Regions from separate parts of the Ralstonia sp. PBBBR1 genome, predicted to be linked through region 1. Evidence: riboswitches for the same ligand, from Rfam matches in the RefSeq annotation. Region 1 holds a riboswitch; the other holds the start of a gene.
The links. Region 1 has a riboswitch for glycine ahead of gcvT (glycine cleavage system aminomethyltransferase GcvT). Riboswitches for the same ligand answer to the same signal wherever they lie in the genome.
Positions count from the first base shown of each region.

Region 2: linked by a shared signal. The riboswitch ahead of CFE42_RS08895 (D-amino acid dehydrogenase) and the one ahead of gcvT (glycine cleavage system aminomethyltransferase GcvT) in region 1 are both predicted to bind glycine.

Region 1 is NZ_NKIL01000007.1:147,868-155,296, forward strand. Features, by position in the region: gene CFE42_RS14140 (UvrD-helicase domain-containing protein) at 1-835, opposite strand, end outside; gene CFE42_RS14145 (hypothetical protein) at 1,109-1,435, shown strand; glycine riboswitch at 1,596-1,693, shown strand; glycine riboswitch at 1,706-1,833, shown strand; gene gcvT (glycine cleavage system aminomethyltransferase GcvT) at 1,963-3,090, shown strand; gene gcvH (glycine cleavage system protein GcvH) at 3,138-3,518, shown strand; gene gcvP (aminomethyl-transferring glycine dehydrogenase) at 3,603-6,542, shown strand; gene CFE42_RS14165 (L-serine ammonia-lyase) at 6,691-7,429, shown strand, end outside.
Region 2 is NZ_NKIL01000005.1:32,103-39,531, forward strand. Features, by position in the region: gene dbpA (ATP-dependent RNA helicase DbpA) at 1-648, shown strand, start outside; gene chrA (chromate efflux transporter) at 698-1,933, opposite strand; gene CFE42_RS08885 (ethanolamine ammonia-lyase subunit EutB) at 2,058-3,440, shown strand; gene eutC (ethanolamine ammonia-lyase subunit EutC) at 3,461-4,252, shown strand; glycine riboswitch at 4,317-4,422, shown strand; gene CFE42_RS08895 (D-amino acid dehydrogenase) at 4,568-5,821, shown strand; gene CFE42_RS08900 (porin) at 5,889-6,953, opposite strand; gene CFE42_RS08905 (sugar phosphate isomerase/epimerase and 4-hydroxyphenylpyruvate domain-containing protein) at 7,075-7,429, opposite strand, start outside.

The DNA.
Region 1 (7,429 bases):
GCAGCTTGAGGTTGTCGAGCGTGGCGCCGCGCCAGCCATAGATGGCCTGATCGTCGTCGCCCACCGCCGTGAAGGCCGGCGCACGCAAGTGCGAGCCCCCCGCCAGCAGCTTCAACAGTTGATACTGGCAAGCGTTGGTGTCCTGGTATTCATCGACGAGGAAGTAGCGCAGACGGTTCTGCCACTTCAGGCGCACCTCTTCATTGCGCGCGAACAGCTCGGCGGGAATGCGGATCAGGTCATCAAAGTCCACGGCCTGATACGCATGCAGCGTCGCGACGTAGTTGCGGTAGACGAGCGCCGCCTGGTGATCATCAACATTGTTGTTGGCGAGCGCCTCGGCAATCGCGGTGTCCGGATCGACGAGACCGTTTTTCCACAGCGAGATCGTGCTCTGCACGCGGCGGATCAACTGCTTGTCGGTGGTCGCCAACTGCTCCTGGATCATCCCGAAGCAGTCGTCCGAATCCATGATCGAGAAGCGCGGCTTCAGGCCCACGTGCTCGGCTTCGGCCCGCAGGATCTGCACGCCCAGCGAGTGGAACGTACAGACCGTCAACTGCTTGATGGGAATGCGCTTGCCGTCTTCGCGCGTCTTGCCGTCCATCAGCTTGGCCACGCGCTCCTGCATTTCCTTGGCCGCCTTGTTGGTGAACGTGACGGCGGCGATGTGACGCGGCTCGAAGCCCTTGTCGAGGATCAGGTGCGCGATCTTCTGCGTGATCACGCGCGTCTTGCCCGAGCCCGCCCCGGCCAGCACCAGGCATGGGCCGTCGAGGTAATGCACACCTTCGGATTGGGCAGCATTGAGCCCGTGGGCGAGACCGGAAGACATGGGAACAGGCGGAAGAAAAAGCAGGCGGGAACGACAGCGGAGGGCGATGGTAGCACGGCGCGTTTGCATCGATTGAGCCGATGAAAAGCCGTTTGCCGGGGCGCTGTCGGAGGTGCCAATACCGCACCGCACGCGTTTGCGCCCCTCGCTTTGCTTCCGGCCGTTACACCGCTTACGCCCCGTTACACGATGGCGGTCAGCCCGGAGCCAAAACGTGCCGTTATGGACGGGACAGCGGCTGAATCGGTCAGCCGCCCACCGGAGGAAGAAACCATGAACCGCATCGCCAAGATCCTGGCCGTAACCGCCGTCGCCCTGTCCGCCACCACCGGCGCCTTCGCCCAGACGCAATGGCAAAAGGACCACCCGCGCCGCGCCGAGGTCAACCACCGCCTCGCCAACCAGAACAAGCGTATCCACAACGAAGTGAAGGAAGGCGAAATCACCAAGGGCCAGGCGCGCCAGCTGCACAAGGAAGACCGCCAGATTCGCCAGGAAGAGCGCGACATGGCCTCGCAAAACGGTGGGCACATCACCAAGCAGGAACAGCGCACGCTGAACCAGCAGGAAAACCAGGTCAGTCGCCAAATCGGCAAGTAAGTCGAAGCAACACCAACCAACACCCGCACTCCGGCCACACGCTTTGGGTTGGCGGCCCCGCCAGCGCCCCGAAGGTGTGGCCGTTTTTGGCTGTGTGGCTGCCAAAATGCGCCATCGATTTGTCCTGATTGACAATCCCATCCCCCTTCCGTAAATTCCGCCCATCCATCCGGGAGAGCGTGCCCGCCGTACACGGCAAGGCGCCGCCGAAGGGGTAGCACCCGAAAACTCTCAGGCATCCAGGACCGGGCGGATCGGCGGACATGCGTCCGACCGCACTCTGGAGAGCTGGCGCCGCACGACCACTGCGGGCGCCCACCGAAGGGGCTCACGAACGGCGCGCACCGCTATGCGCCCCGCTTCGCAATCTCTCAGGTACCAAGGACAGAGGGGCCATCTGCGCAGCTTGTTGATCTTCATGGCGTCACCATGAGGCATCAGGCTGCGCGGGTGGCCTTTTTGCTTTTCTGGTCCCGAATAACGCGCCGCGCCCGGCCACAGTGGCGGCGCCTCTGCCGAGAGATTCCATGACGCTCCAACACACGCCGCTCAATGCCATCCACCGCTCGCTGGGCGCCCGCATGGTCGACTTTGGCGGCTGGGACATGCCCGTCAACTACGGCTCCCAAATCGAAGAGCACCACGCCGTGCGCCAGGACGCCGGCGTCTTCGACGTCTCGCACATGTGCGTGGTCGACCTCACCGGCGCGCGCGTGCGCGACTTCCTGCGTGGGCTGCTCGCCAACAATGTCGACAAGCTCCAGACGCCCGGCAAGGCGCTCTACAGTTGCATGCTGAACCCCAAGGGCGGCGTGATCGACGATCTGATCGTCTACTTCTTCCGCGAAGACTGGTTCCGCTTGGTGGTCAACGCAGGCACCGCCCCGACGGACCTGGAATGGATCGTCGCGCAGAACGCCGCCGCCGGCACCGACGTGACGATCACGCCGCGCCGCTCCGACAACAACGCGGGCGCCGAGCCACTGGGCATCCTGGCGGTGCAAGGCCCGAACGCGCGTGCCAAGACCTACGCCGCGCTGCCCGGCTCGCAGGCCGTGGGCGACGCGCTCAAGCCGTTCAACGCGGGCTTCGTCACCGTGGAAAACGTGGGCGAGATCATGGTGGCCCGAACCGGCTACACCGGTGAAGACGGTTTCGAACTGGTGGTGCCGGCCGCGCAGATTGCGGGCGTGTGGGAGCGCCTGCTGCAGGCCGGCGTGCGCCCGGCAGGCCTGGGCGCGCGCGACACGCTGCGCCTGGAAGCCGGCATGAACCTCTACGGCCAGGACATGGACGAGCACGTCTCGCCGCTCGACGCCGGCCTCGCCTGGACGGTCGACCTGCAAAGCGAACGCGACTTCACCGGCAAGGCCGCGCTGCAAGCCGGTGGACAACGCGAACAGTTCGTCGGCCTGATCCTGCGCGACAAGGGCGGCGTGCTGCGCGCCCACCAGAAAGTCATCACCGCCGCCGGTGACGGCGAGATCACCAGCGGCACGTTCAGCCCGAGCCTGTCGCTCTCCATCGCACTGGCGCGCCTGCCCAAGGAGGTGCCCGTCGGCACCGACGTGCAGGTCGAAATTCGCGACCGCAAGTTGACCGCGACTGTGGTTAAACTGCCGTTCGTGCGCAATGGCAAGGCGCTGGTCAGCTGAACACCGAATCTGCATTCCCCCATACCCATCTTCCGGAGAAACCTTTCATGAGCAACGTCCCCGCCGATCTGAAGTACACCGAACACGACGAGTGGATCCGCGTTGAAGCCGACGGCACGCTGACCATCGGCATTACCGACTTCGCGCAGGAACAGCTCGGCGACATCGTCTTCCTGGAGCTGCCGGAAGCCGGCCGCGCCGTCGCCAAGGACGAAGCGATTGCCGTGGTGGAGTCGGTCAAGGCCGCTTCCGACATCTTCGCCCCGGTGGCCGGCGAGATCGTCGCCAACAACGCAGATGCCGCGGGCGCGCCGGAATCCGTGAACGCAGGCGCCTACGACGCTTGGCTGTTCAAGATCAAGCCGGCCAACGCCGACGACGTGAACGCCCTGATGTCGGCTGCTGATTACGAAGCCAAGATCGGCTAAGCCGGTCCTCCGGCCGGTGCGCGCGCCCTGACCTGCGCCGCGCATCGGCCATTGCTTGCATCGCCTGAATTTCGAGCCCTTGCCATGAACGCTCCGCACCCCGCTTCCTCGGCGCTTGCCGCCGAACGCCCGACGTTGGCTGACCTGGAGGCGCGCGACGCCTTCGCGCACCGCCACATCGGCCCGTCTGCCGACGAGCAGACCGCCATGCTCGGCACGCTGGGCTACACCAGCCGCGCCGCGCTGATCGACGCCGTGATTCCGCCGGCCATCCGCCGCCAGGACGGCATGCCGCTGGGCGAATTCACGCAGCCGCTGACCGAAGAAGCGGCGCTTGCCAAGCTGCGCGGCATCGCCGGGCAGAACCGCGTGGTCAAGAGCCTGATCGGCCAGGGCTATTACGGCACGCATACGCCAGGCGTCATCCTGCGCAACATCCTCGAGAACCCTGCCTGGTACACGGCGTACACGCCGTATCAGCCGGAAATCTCGCAGGGCCGCCTGGAAGCGATGCTGAACTTCCAGCAGATGGTGATCGACCTGACGGCCATGGACATCGCCAATGCGTCGATGCTGGACGAAGCGACCGCCGCAGCTGAAGCCATGACGCTGCTGCAGCGCATTGGCAAGTCGAAGTCGACCGTGTTCTTCGTGGCGGACGACGTGCTGCCGCAAACGCTGGAAGTCGTGCGCACGCGCGCCGAGCCGATCGGCGTGCAAGTGGTGACCGGCCCAGCGGCCGACGCTGCCAAGCACGATGCGTTTGGCGTGCTGCTGCAATACCCGGGCGCCAACGGTGCGCTGCTGGGCGATCTGGCGACGTACCAGGCCCTGACCGATGCCGTGCACGCCGCCGGCGGTCTGGTCGTAGCCGCCGCCGACCTGCTGGCGCTCACGCTGCTGGCCGCGCCGGGCGAATGGGGTGCCGACGTCGTGATCGGCAATACGCAGCGTTTTGGCGTGCCGTTCGGTTTCGGCGGCCCGCACGCCGGTTACATGGCCGTGCGCGATGCGTTCAAGCGCTCGATGCCCGGCCGACTGGTCGGCGTGACGATCGATGCGCAAGGCAATCCGGCCTACCGCCTCGCACTGCAAACGCGCGAACAGCACATCCGTCGTGAGAAGGCGACCTCGAACATCTGTACCGCGCAGGTGCTGCTGGGGGTGATGGCATCGATGTACGCCGTCTACCACGGCCCGCAAGGCCTGAAGCGCATCGCCCAGCGCGTGCACCGCCTGAGCGCCACGCTGGCCGCCGGCCTGCGCGCGATCGGCTACACGCTGGAATCCGACGCCTTCTTCGACACGCTGACCGTTGTCACTGGCCCGCGCACCGCGAACCTGCACATCGCAGCACAGGCGCACGGCATCAACCTGCGCCAGATCGACGACGCACGACTGGGCATCTCGCTGGACGAGACCGTCACGCGCGCCGACGTCGTGGCGCTGTGGGAAGTCTTCGCGCATGCCGCCCACGCCGCCGCACCGGACTTCGACCAGACCGAAGCGGGCGTCGCCGATGCGTATCCGGCCTCGCTGGTGCGCCAGAGCGCGTACCTGACGCACCCGGTGTTCAACGCGCACCACTCGGAGCACGAAATGCTGCGCTACCTGCGCAGCCTCGCCGACAAGGATCTCGCGCTGGACCGCACGATGATCCCGCTGGGCTCGTGCACGATGAAGCTCAACGCCACCGCAGAAATGCTGCCGGTGACGTGGCCCGAGTTTTCGAACATCCACCCGTTCGCACCGGCCGACCAGACCGTCGGCTACCGCGAGATGATCGACCAGCTCGAACAGATGCTGTGCGCCGCCACCGGCTACGCCGCCGTGAGCCTGCAGCCGAACGCGGGTTCGCAAGGTGAATACGCCGGTCTGCTGATCATTCACGCCTACCACGCCAGCCGTGGCGAAGCGCACCGCAACGTGTGCCTGATCCCATCGTCGGCGCACGGTACGAACCCGGCATCGGCGCAGATGGCCGGCATGCAGGTCGTTGTCGTGGCGTGTGATGAGCGCGGCAACGTCGATCTGGCCGATCTGGAGAAGAAGGCGGCCGAGCACAGCAAGAACCTCGCGGCGATCATGATCACCTACCCGTCCACGCACGGCGTGTTCGAGGAAGGCGTGAAGCGCGTCTGCGAAATCGTGCACAGCCACGGCGGCCAGGTCTACGTGGACGGCGCCAACATGAACGCCATGGTCGGCACCGCCGCACCGGGCCACTTCGGCGGCGACGTCTCGCACCTGAACCTGCACAAGACGTTCTGCATTCCGCACGGCGGCGGCGGCCCGGGCGTTGGTCCGGTGGCCGTGGGTGCGCACCTCGCGCCGTTCCTGCCCGGCCGCGCGGCGTCGGGTGAAGATGCCAGCCAGAACATCGGCAATGTGTCGGCGTCGGCGTTCGGCTCGGCGTCGATCCTGCCGATCTCGTGGATGTACATCGCGATGATGGGCGCCGCGGGCCTGACCGCCGCCACCGAGACGGCCATCCTGTCGGCCAACTACGTAGCCAAGCGTCTCGCGCCGTACTACCCGGTGCTGTACACGGGCGCGCACGGCCTGGTGGCCCACGAGTGCATTCTGGACATCCGTCCGCTGCAGAAGGAATCGGGCATCAGCAACGAAGACATCGCCAAGCGCCTGATGGACTTCGGCTTCCACGCACCGACGATGAGCTTCCCGGTGCCGGGCACGCTGATGATCGAGCCGACCGAAAGCGAGCCGAAGGTGGAACTCGACCGCTTCATCGACGCGATGATCGCCATCCGCGGCGAAGTCGACAAGGTGATCTCGGGCGAATTCGACCGCGAAGACAACCCGCTCAAGCACGCACCGCACACCGCAGCCGTGGTGATGGCCGATGACTGGTCGCACAAATACACGCGCGAGCAGGCCGCCTACCCGGTGGCATCGTTGCGCGCACGCAAGTACTGGCCGCCGGTTGGCCGCGCCGACAACGTCTACGGCGATCGCAACCTGTTCTGCGCCTGCGTGCCGATGAGCGAGTACGCGCAGGACTAAGCCGGCGACCCGGTGCGCGATTGCCATCGCGCTACGCCACAGGCGGCCGCCTCGCACCACGGGGCGGCCGTTTGCATCTGAACAACCCGTGCGCGGACGGCCACAAGCCGACTCGCCCCTTTTGCAAAACGCCCCCGGAGCCTTACCCATGGCTGTTTCTGTTTTCGACCTCTTCAAGATCGGCATTGGTCCGTCCAGCTCGCACACCGTCGGGCCGATGCGCGCCGCGCTGATGTTCGCCTCCGGCCTCGAAGCCGATGGGCTGATGCCGCAAGTCGCCAGTGTCCGCGTCGAGCTGTACGGTTCGCTCGGCGCCACCGGCAAGGGCCACGGCACGGACCGCGGCGTCATCCTCGGCCTGATGGGCGAGGCGCCGGACACCATCGACCCCGACACCATCGATGCCAAGCTGGCGGCGCTGCGCGCCTCGCAGTCGCTGTCGCTGCTGGGCCGTCACGCGGTGCGCTTTACCGAGAAGGAGCACATCGCCTTCTATCGCCGCGAGGCGATGGCAGAGCACCCGAACGGCATGAAGTTCCACGCCTTCGATGCAGCAGGCGAGCGGCTGCGCGAAGCGCGCTATCTGTCGGTCGGCGGCGGCTTTGTCGTCACCGCTGGCGCACCGAACACGCAGGTGCTGGCCGCACATGACCAATTGCCGCATCCGTTCCGCAGCGGCAAAGAACTGCTGGCGATGTGCGAATCGACGGGCAAATCCATCGCCCGCCTGATGCTCGAAAACGAACTGACGTGGCGCACCGAAGCCGAAGTGCGCGCCGGTCTGCTCAACATCTGGCACGTGATGCAGGCGTGCGTGGCGCGCGGCTGCCGCACGGAAGGCGAACTGCCGGGCCCATTCCACGTGCGGCGCCGTGCGGCCGAGTTGT
Region 2 (7,429 bases), on a different contig from region 1:
GCGTTCTGCAACACGAAGCAGCAATGCCGAGACCTGCTCGATGTGTTGCGCGCGCAGGGCATTCACGCGCTTGCGCTGCATGGCGAACTCGAACAGCGTGAGCGCGACCAGGTGTTGATCCAGTTCGCGAACCGCAGTTGCTCAGTGCTGGTTGCGACCGACGTTGCCGCGCGAGGGCTCGATATCGCCCAGCTTGAAGCGGTGATCAACGTTGACGTGACGCCCGATCCCGAAGTGCACGTGCACCGGATTGGCCGCACAGGCCGCGCCGATGAGAACGGCTGGGCATTAAGCCTCGCCAGCATGGACGAGATGGGGCGCGTCGGCAATATCGAGCAGGCGCTCGGCCGCGAGGTCGAATGGCACCAGCTCGACGAGCTGGATACCGGCAATGACGCACCACTACTGCCGCCAATGGAAACGCTGCAGATTCTCGGCGGCCGCAAGGAGAAAATCCGCCCCGGCGATGTGCTCGGCGCACTGACCGGCGATGCGGGTTTTCGCGGCGACCAGATCGGCAAGATCAACGTGACCGAATTCTCGACCTACGTCGCGGTCGAGCGTGGCATCGCACGCGACGCGCTGCGCAAGCTCAACGCCGGCACGGTGAAGGGCAAGAAGGTCAGGGTCCGGCTGATGGAGGAGTGACGCCCTGCCCTGCGCCGCGAGCGGTTGCGGCTCGCAGGGCGCGTGCGACTCAACCCAGCATGGCAGCGGCAATACCCGCAGCCGCACACAACGCCACCACGATCAGCGGTGGCGTTTTCCATTGCGTCAGCAGCAGGAACGCAATCGCCGCGACGGCAACATCGCGCCATGACCGCACGGCGCTCGTCCAGACCGGCGTGTAAAGGGCAAACGCCAGCAACCCAACCACTGCGGCATTCACCCCCGCAAGCAACGCTGCCATGGACGGGCGCGCGCGCAATCCCTGCCAGTAAGGCAGCGCCGCGATGACCAACAGCAAGCCCGGCAGGAAAATACCCACCGTAGCAAGGGCAGCACCGGCCCAGTGATTGAGCCCGGGGCCGATCGTCCAACCGAGGAAAGCGGCGAAGGTGAAGAGCGGCCCCGGCACGGCCTGTGCGGCACCGTAGCCAGCCAAAAAATCGTTCGATGCCACCCAACCGGTCGCGACCGTCTGCTGCTCCAGCAACGGAAGCACGACGTGCCCGCCCCCAAAAACCAATGCACCCGAACGATAGAACGCGTCGAATACCTTCGCGGGCATCCACGGATGAAGATCCGTCAGAACCGGAAGTCCGAACAGCAGCGCGCAGAACAACGCCAGGCTGACGATGCTGGCCACGTGAGACACGCGGAATGCGGCCTCCTGCCCTGCCCTCTGGCTACCGCTGGCCGGAAGGGATGTCCGGCACAACACCAGGCCCAGCGCGGCGCCAAGCGCAATCACGACAAGTTGCGCGTAGACGGTCGTCAACGCGCCAAGCACGGCGATGCTGAGTACCGCGATGCCTGCGCGCTGCCAGTCTGGACAGAGCTTGCGCGCCATGTCCCACACGGCCTGCGCCACCACAGCAACGGCAACCAGCTTCAAACCGTGGATCAGGCCCGCGCCAAACGGGCCGCCGAGGCTCGGCGCGAGCATCGCAAATGCCAGCAGCAACAAGACGGAAGGCAGCGTAAAGCCGCACCACGCCGCCAACCCGCCGCGCCAGCCGGCCCGGAGCAGGCCGACGGAAAACCCGACCTGGCTGCTGGCAGGCCCCGGCAGAAACTGGCACAGCCCGACCAGATCGGTGAATGTTGCGTCGTCCAGCCAACGGCGGCGCTCCACGAACTCGCGGCGGAAGTAGCCGATATGCGCGACAGGGCCGCCGAAGCTCGTGAGGCCCAGCTTGAGAAAGACCGCCAGCACTTCCATGGCAGAGCCCGCTTGATGTGTACGGAACGGTGTGGCGGAAGCGGTCATTGGCGCGGGATATCGACGTTTGAGAAACCCGTATTAGAACATTGCCGCCATGGCTTGGAAGGCAACTAAAGTGGCAGGATAGGCATCGCCGTCACCGCCATTGGACTCTGCCGGGTATCCCATCATGCACTTTGCCCACACCATTGGCGCACAGCGCCATGTGTTCAACGATCTCAAGACGCTGCTGGCCAAGGCCAGCCCGTCGCGTTCGGGCGACTATCTGGCTGGCTTGGCAGCCGCCAGCGAAGGCGAACGCATGGCCGCGCGCACGGCGCTGGCGGATGTGCCGCTGTCGGTGTTTCTCAACGAAGCGCTGGTGCCCTATGAAGACGACGAGGTCACGCGCCTGATTCTTGATCGGCACGACGCGCAGGCCTTCCAGCCGATCGCCTCGCTCACAGTGGGGGAATTCCGCAACTGGCTGCTCCTGCATGAGACCGACAGCCAGACACTGGCAAGCGTCGCGCCCGGCATCACGCCGGAAATGGCCGCCGCGGTCAGCAAGCTGATGCGCAACCAGGATCTGGTCGCCGTGGCGCGCAAGTGCCGCGTGGTCACGCGCTTTCGCAACACCATCGGTTTGCCCGGCCGGTTGTCGGTCCGGCTGCAGCCCAACCACCCGACGGATGACCCCAAAGGCATTGCTGCATCGATCATCGATGGCCTGCTCTATGGCTGCGGCGACGCGACCATCGGCATCAACCCGGCCGGCGACAATCTCGGCGCCATCGTTTCGCTGCTGCAATTGGTTGACGAACTGCGCAATCGCTACGCCATTCCCACGCAGTCTTGCGTACTGACGCACGTGACGAACACGGTGCGCGCCATTGACCAAGGTGCGCCGGTAGACCTGGTGTTCCAGTCGGTGGCGGGCAGCGAACAGGCCAACGCGCGATTCGGCATCAGCCTCGCCTTGCTGGCCGAGGCCCATGACGCCGCGCAGAGCCTGGCGCGCGGCACGGTCGGCAACAACGTGATGTATTTCGAGACCGGCCAGGGCAGCGCGCTGTCGGCCAACGCACACTACGGTGTGGATCAGCAGACCATGGAAGCGCGCGCGTATGCGGTGGCGCGGGCGTTCTCGCCGCTGCTGGTCAATACGGTGGTCGGCTTTATCGGGCCGGAGTATCTGTACGACGGCAAGCAGATCATCCGCGCTGGATTGGAAGACCACTTCTGCGGCAAGCTGATGGGCCTGCCGATGGGCTGCGACGTCTGCTACACCAACCACGCAGAAGCGGACCAGGACGACATGGACACGCTGCTGACGCTCTTTGGCGTGGCGGGCATCCATTTCATCATCGGCGTGCCGGGCGCTGACGACATCATGCTGAACTACCAGAGCACGTCGTTCCATGACGCGCTCTATCTGCGCGACACGCTCGGCCTGCGGCCCGCACCGGAGTTCGAGGCGTGGCTACAAAGCATGGGCATCGTCGATGCTGCCGGCCGCCTGCAAGACGCCACGGCGCGGCAACCGCTGCTGCAGTTGGCTCACGCACTGTGAATTCCGTGGGGAAGCCAGACATGCCGAAACACACCCTCGTCCAGCTGAATCCGTGGGCGCACCTGCGCGCCTTTACCGACGCCCGTATCGCGCTGGGCCGCGCCGGCAACAGCCAGACGACCGACGCCGTGCTGGCGTTTGGCGTGGCGCATGCCCAGGCGCGCGACGCCGTGCACCTGCCGCTCGATAGCGCAGCGGTGGCGACCGCACTGGGCGAAGCGGGCTTCACGGCGGTGACGGCGCACAGCGCGGCAGCCGATCGCGCGGAATACCTGCGCCGTCCCGACCTTGGCCGCCGCCTTGACGAGGCCAGCCGCGCAAGACTTGGCGCGTTGCGGCCAGCGCAGCCGTTCGACGTTGTCTTCGTGATTGCCGATGGGCTCTCCGCATTGGCGGTGCAAAGCCATGCAGTGCCGCTGCTATGCAGCGTGCGTGAGCGTCTGCCGGCCGGATGGTCGATCGGGCCAGTCGCCATCGCCGAGCAGTCCCGGGTTGCGCTGGGGGATGAGATCGGTGCACTGCTGGGCGCGCGGCAGGTGGTGATGCTGATCGGTGAGCGGCCAGGGTTGAGTTCGCCTGACAGCCTAGGCATTTACCTGACCTACGCGCCGCGCGTTGGCCGCTCCGATGCGGAGCGCAATTGCATCTCCAATGTGCGGCCGGCAGGTCTGACCTATGACCAGGCAGCGACCCGGCTGGTGTTCCTGCTCAACGGCGCGCTGGCGCTGGGCCGCAGTGGCGTCGACCTGAAGGATGACACGCCGTCCGTCTCACCGGGTACAGCCCGACTTGCCGAACCTCACAACCCGTGACACACTCCCCCCCGCTGCCCACACCGGCAGCACGCAGGCGCGGCTGACGCACCAACGACAGCTGCAACACGCCGCAGGAGAGACCGGGCTCAACGCACGCACGTGCAACGCCCGGCGCCGATGGAGCAACCACCCCGGAAACTCTCAGGCAAAAGGACTGTGGCGTCGACTGCGAATCTGGAGAGAGGCGTGCACGCGCGCGCCCACCGAAGGGGAAGGCGCCAGCGCTGCTGACGCCCAAGCTCTCAGGTCCCGAGACAGATGGGGTGAGCCGACCGGATCGTCCGGTCATGACATCACTCCATAGGGACCGCCATGACGCACATCGTCATCGTCGGCGCCGGCATATCCGGCGTCACCACTGCTTACACGCTCTCGCAACTCGGTTATCAGGTCACGGTACTCGACCGCCACCTGTATCCGGCCATGGAAACATCGTTCGCCAACGGCGGGCAGCTTTCCGCCAGCAACGCTGAAGTCTGGAACAGCACTGGCACGCTGCTCAAGGGCATCAAATGGATGCTGCGCAACGATGCCCCGCTGCTGCTCAATCCCAAGCCCTCGTGGCACAAATACTCGTGGATCGGCGAGTTCGTGGCCAGCATCGCGCACTACCGCCGCAACACCATCGAAACCACACGCATGGCCATCGAGGCACGCAAGCATCTGTTTGCGATGGCGGAACGCGAGCAGATCGATTTCGACCTGCAGAAGCGCGGCATTCTGCACGTCTATCACGACAAGGCCAGCTTTGCGGCAGCAGGCAAGGCCAACGCCCTGCTCGTCGCCGGCGGCCTTGAGCGCCACGCCGTGAGCCCCGAGGAGATTGCCGCCATTGAGCCGACGCTACGCGGCAACTACTACGGCGGCTACTTCACCGAATCCGACGCCACCGGTGACATCCACAAGTTCACGCGGGGCCTCGCGCAGGCCTGCGAAAGGCGCGGCGTGCGCTTCATGCAAGGCGTGGATGTGCGCGATGTGCAAACCACTGAAGGCGGCGTCCGCCTCCTGCTGCAGACCACGCTGGATGACCGCCTTTCCACCAGTGCGGCGAATGTCGTTCAGGACCTTGCCGCCGATGCGATGGTCGTCTGCGCGGGCGTGGGCAGCCGGCATATCGCGCAACTGGTGGGCGATCGCATCAACGTGTATCCGGTCAAGGGTTATTCGATCACGGTGCACCTGGACGATGAAGCCAGCGTGCAAGGCGCGCCGTGGGTCAGCCTGCTGGATGAGAGCGCGAAGATCGTGACAAGCCGCTTGGGCACTGGCCGGTTCCGAGTGGCCGGCACGGCGGAGTTCAATGGCTACAACCGCGACATCCGCGCCGACCGCATCGAACCCCTGGTGGCCTGGACGCGCCGCAACTTTGCGATTGGCACGTCGCGCGTGGTGCCCTGGGCCGGCTTGCGCCCGATGATGCCGGACATGATGCCGCGCGTCGGCCGTGGCAGGCACGCGCGCGTGTTCTACAACACAGGCCACGGGCACCTCGGCTGGACGCTGTCCGGCGCCACTGCCGCGATGGTGGGCGACGTGATCGCGCGAGATTGCCCGGTGCATTGATCGCAGAAAACGAAAAAGCCCGCCGGGACGCTGGCGGGCTTTTTCATTGCGAGAACGATCCAAGCGATCAGAACTTGTGTCGCACGCCCAGCATCACGCCCAAGCGCGAGTTGTTGCCGTACAGGTTGCCGGAGTTGTTGAACGCGGTGGCGCTGTCCAACGCTACCCAGCTCCCCTGCAGATGCGTGTAGTCCACCTCGGCATACACATCGGTGCGCTTGCTGAAGGCGTAGTCGAGCATGCCGGCGGTGGTCAGGCGCTTGCCGCTGGAATCGAGGTGCTTCATCCAGTCGTACTGCACGGTGCCGATGAAGCTCAGTGCGCCGGAGATCGGCACCTTTGCGCCCACATAGGCGGCCTGGTTCTTGTAGTCGGCCACGTCGAGGCGGCTGTTCGTGTAGCCGAGGTACCACGTGGCAATCGAGGTATCCAGCTTGCCGCCAAAACCCCAGACCGTCTGCTTGCTGGCAAGCGCCGCCGGCACCGCGCCGAAGAACGCCGACGACACATCGCGCGTGACCTGATACACCGCGCCCACTTCAGCCGACCCCATGCTGTAGACGATCGAGCCGGCGCCGGCCGAACTCTTGCTGAAGCTGCCTGCCGCTTCACCAAAGGTCCATGCTCCGGCAAGTTGCAGGCCGCCGAACGACTTGATGTACTTGACCGTGTTGTCGTAGCGCAGGCCGGTGTAGTTGCCGCCCTGATAGCCGACGATGGAGTTGTTGGCGAACGCCATCGCTTCGTACGAAGACAGCACTTCATGCGCCAGCGTGTATTGCCGGCCGAGGTAGAGCTTGCCGTAGTCGCCTTCCAGGCCCACCACCGCGGTGCGTCCGAACAGGCGCCCGCCCTGCTGGCTGCCGCCGGTATCGGGGAAGAAGCCCGATTCCAGGATGAACATGGCCTTGGTGCCGCCACCCAGGTCTTCGGTGCCACGCAGGCCCCAGCGGCTACCGGTCAGCACGCCGTCCATCATCTGCAGATTGCTGTTGCCTGCCGCGTTTTCGTGCGTGCTGTAGCGGATGGTGGTGTCGATCAGCCCGTAGAGCGTGACACCGCCGGTGGTTTGCGCTGCCGCTGGCAGGCTCGTGGCTCCGAGCACCAATGCGGCAATCATTGTCTTGTTCATGGCTCCCTTGTCTCCTCTTTGATGTGATGGGGATGGATGTGCAACGGCTGCCCGCGCAGCCGTGGTGTTGCGTGGATAACGCCCACGGCCGCACGACCGCGAGCGCCAAAGTCTTCGTGACTCAGTGGTCAGCCATATTGGTGGTGGTGCGGCTCAGTTGCGCCTGTACGGCCATGCGCACAGCGGCGTTTGCCGCGCCGTAGCCCAGGTAGCCGTTGCGCTGGACAAGCTCGAAGAAGAAGCGCTCGCGAAAGGGCTCGGTGTAGGTGTGCAGAAAATCGCCGTGCGGGTCGCGGTCGTAGAGCAGACCATCGTCGTGCAGGCGGGTGAGCAGCGCATCGTCCAGCCCCAGGCGGGCGGCAACGTCGTCGTAGTAGTTCTCTGGCACGTGCTGCAGGTGGGCGGCGCCTCGGTCGATGGCCTCAATGGTTTCGAACAGCCGCTCGGTGCGGAAGGCAATGTGATGCACGCCCGAG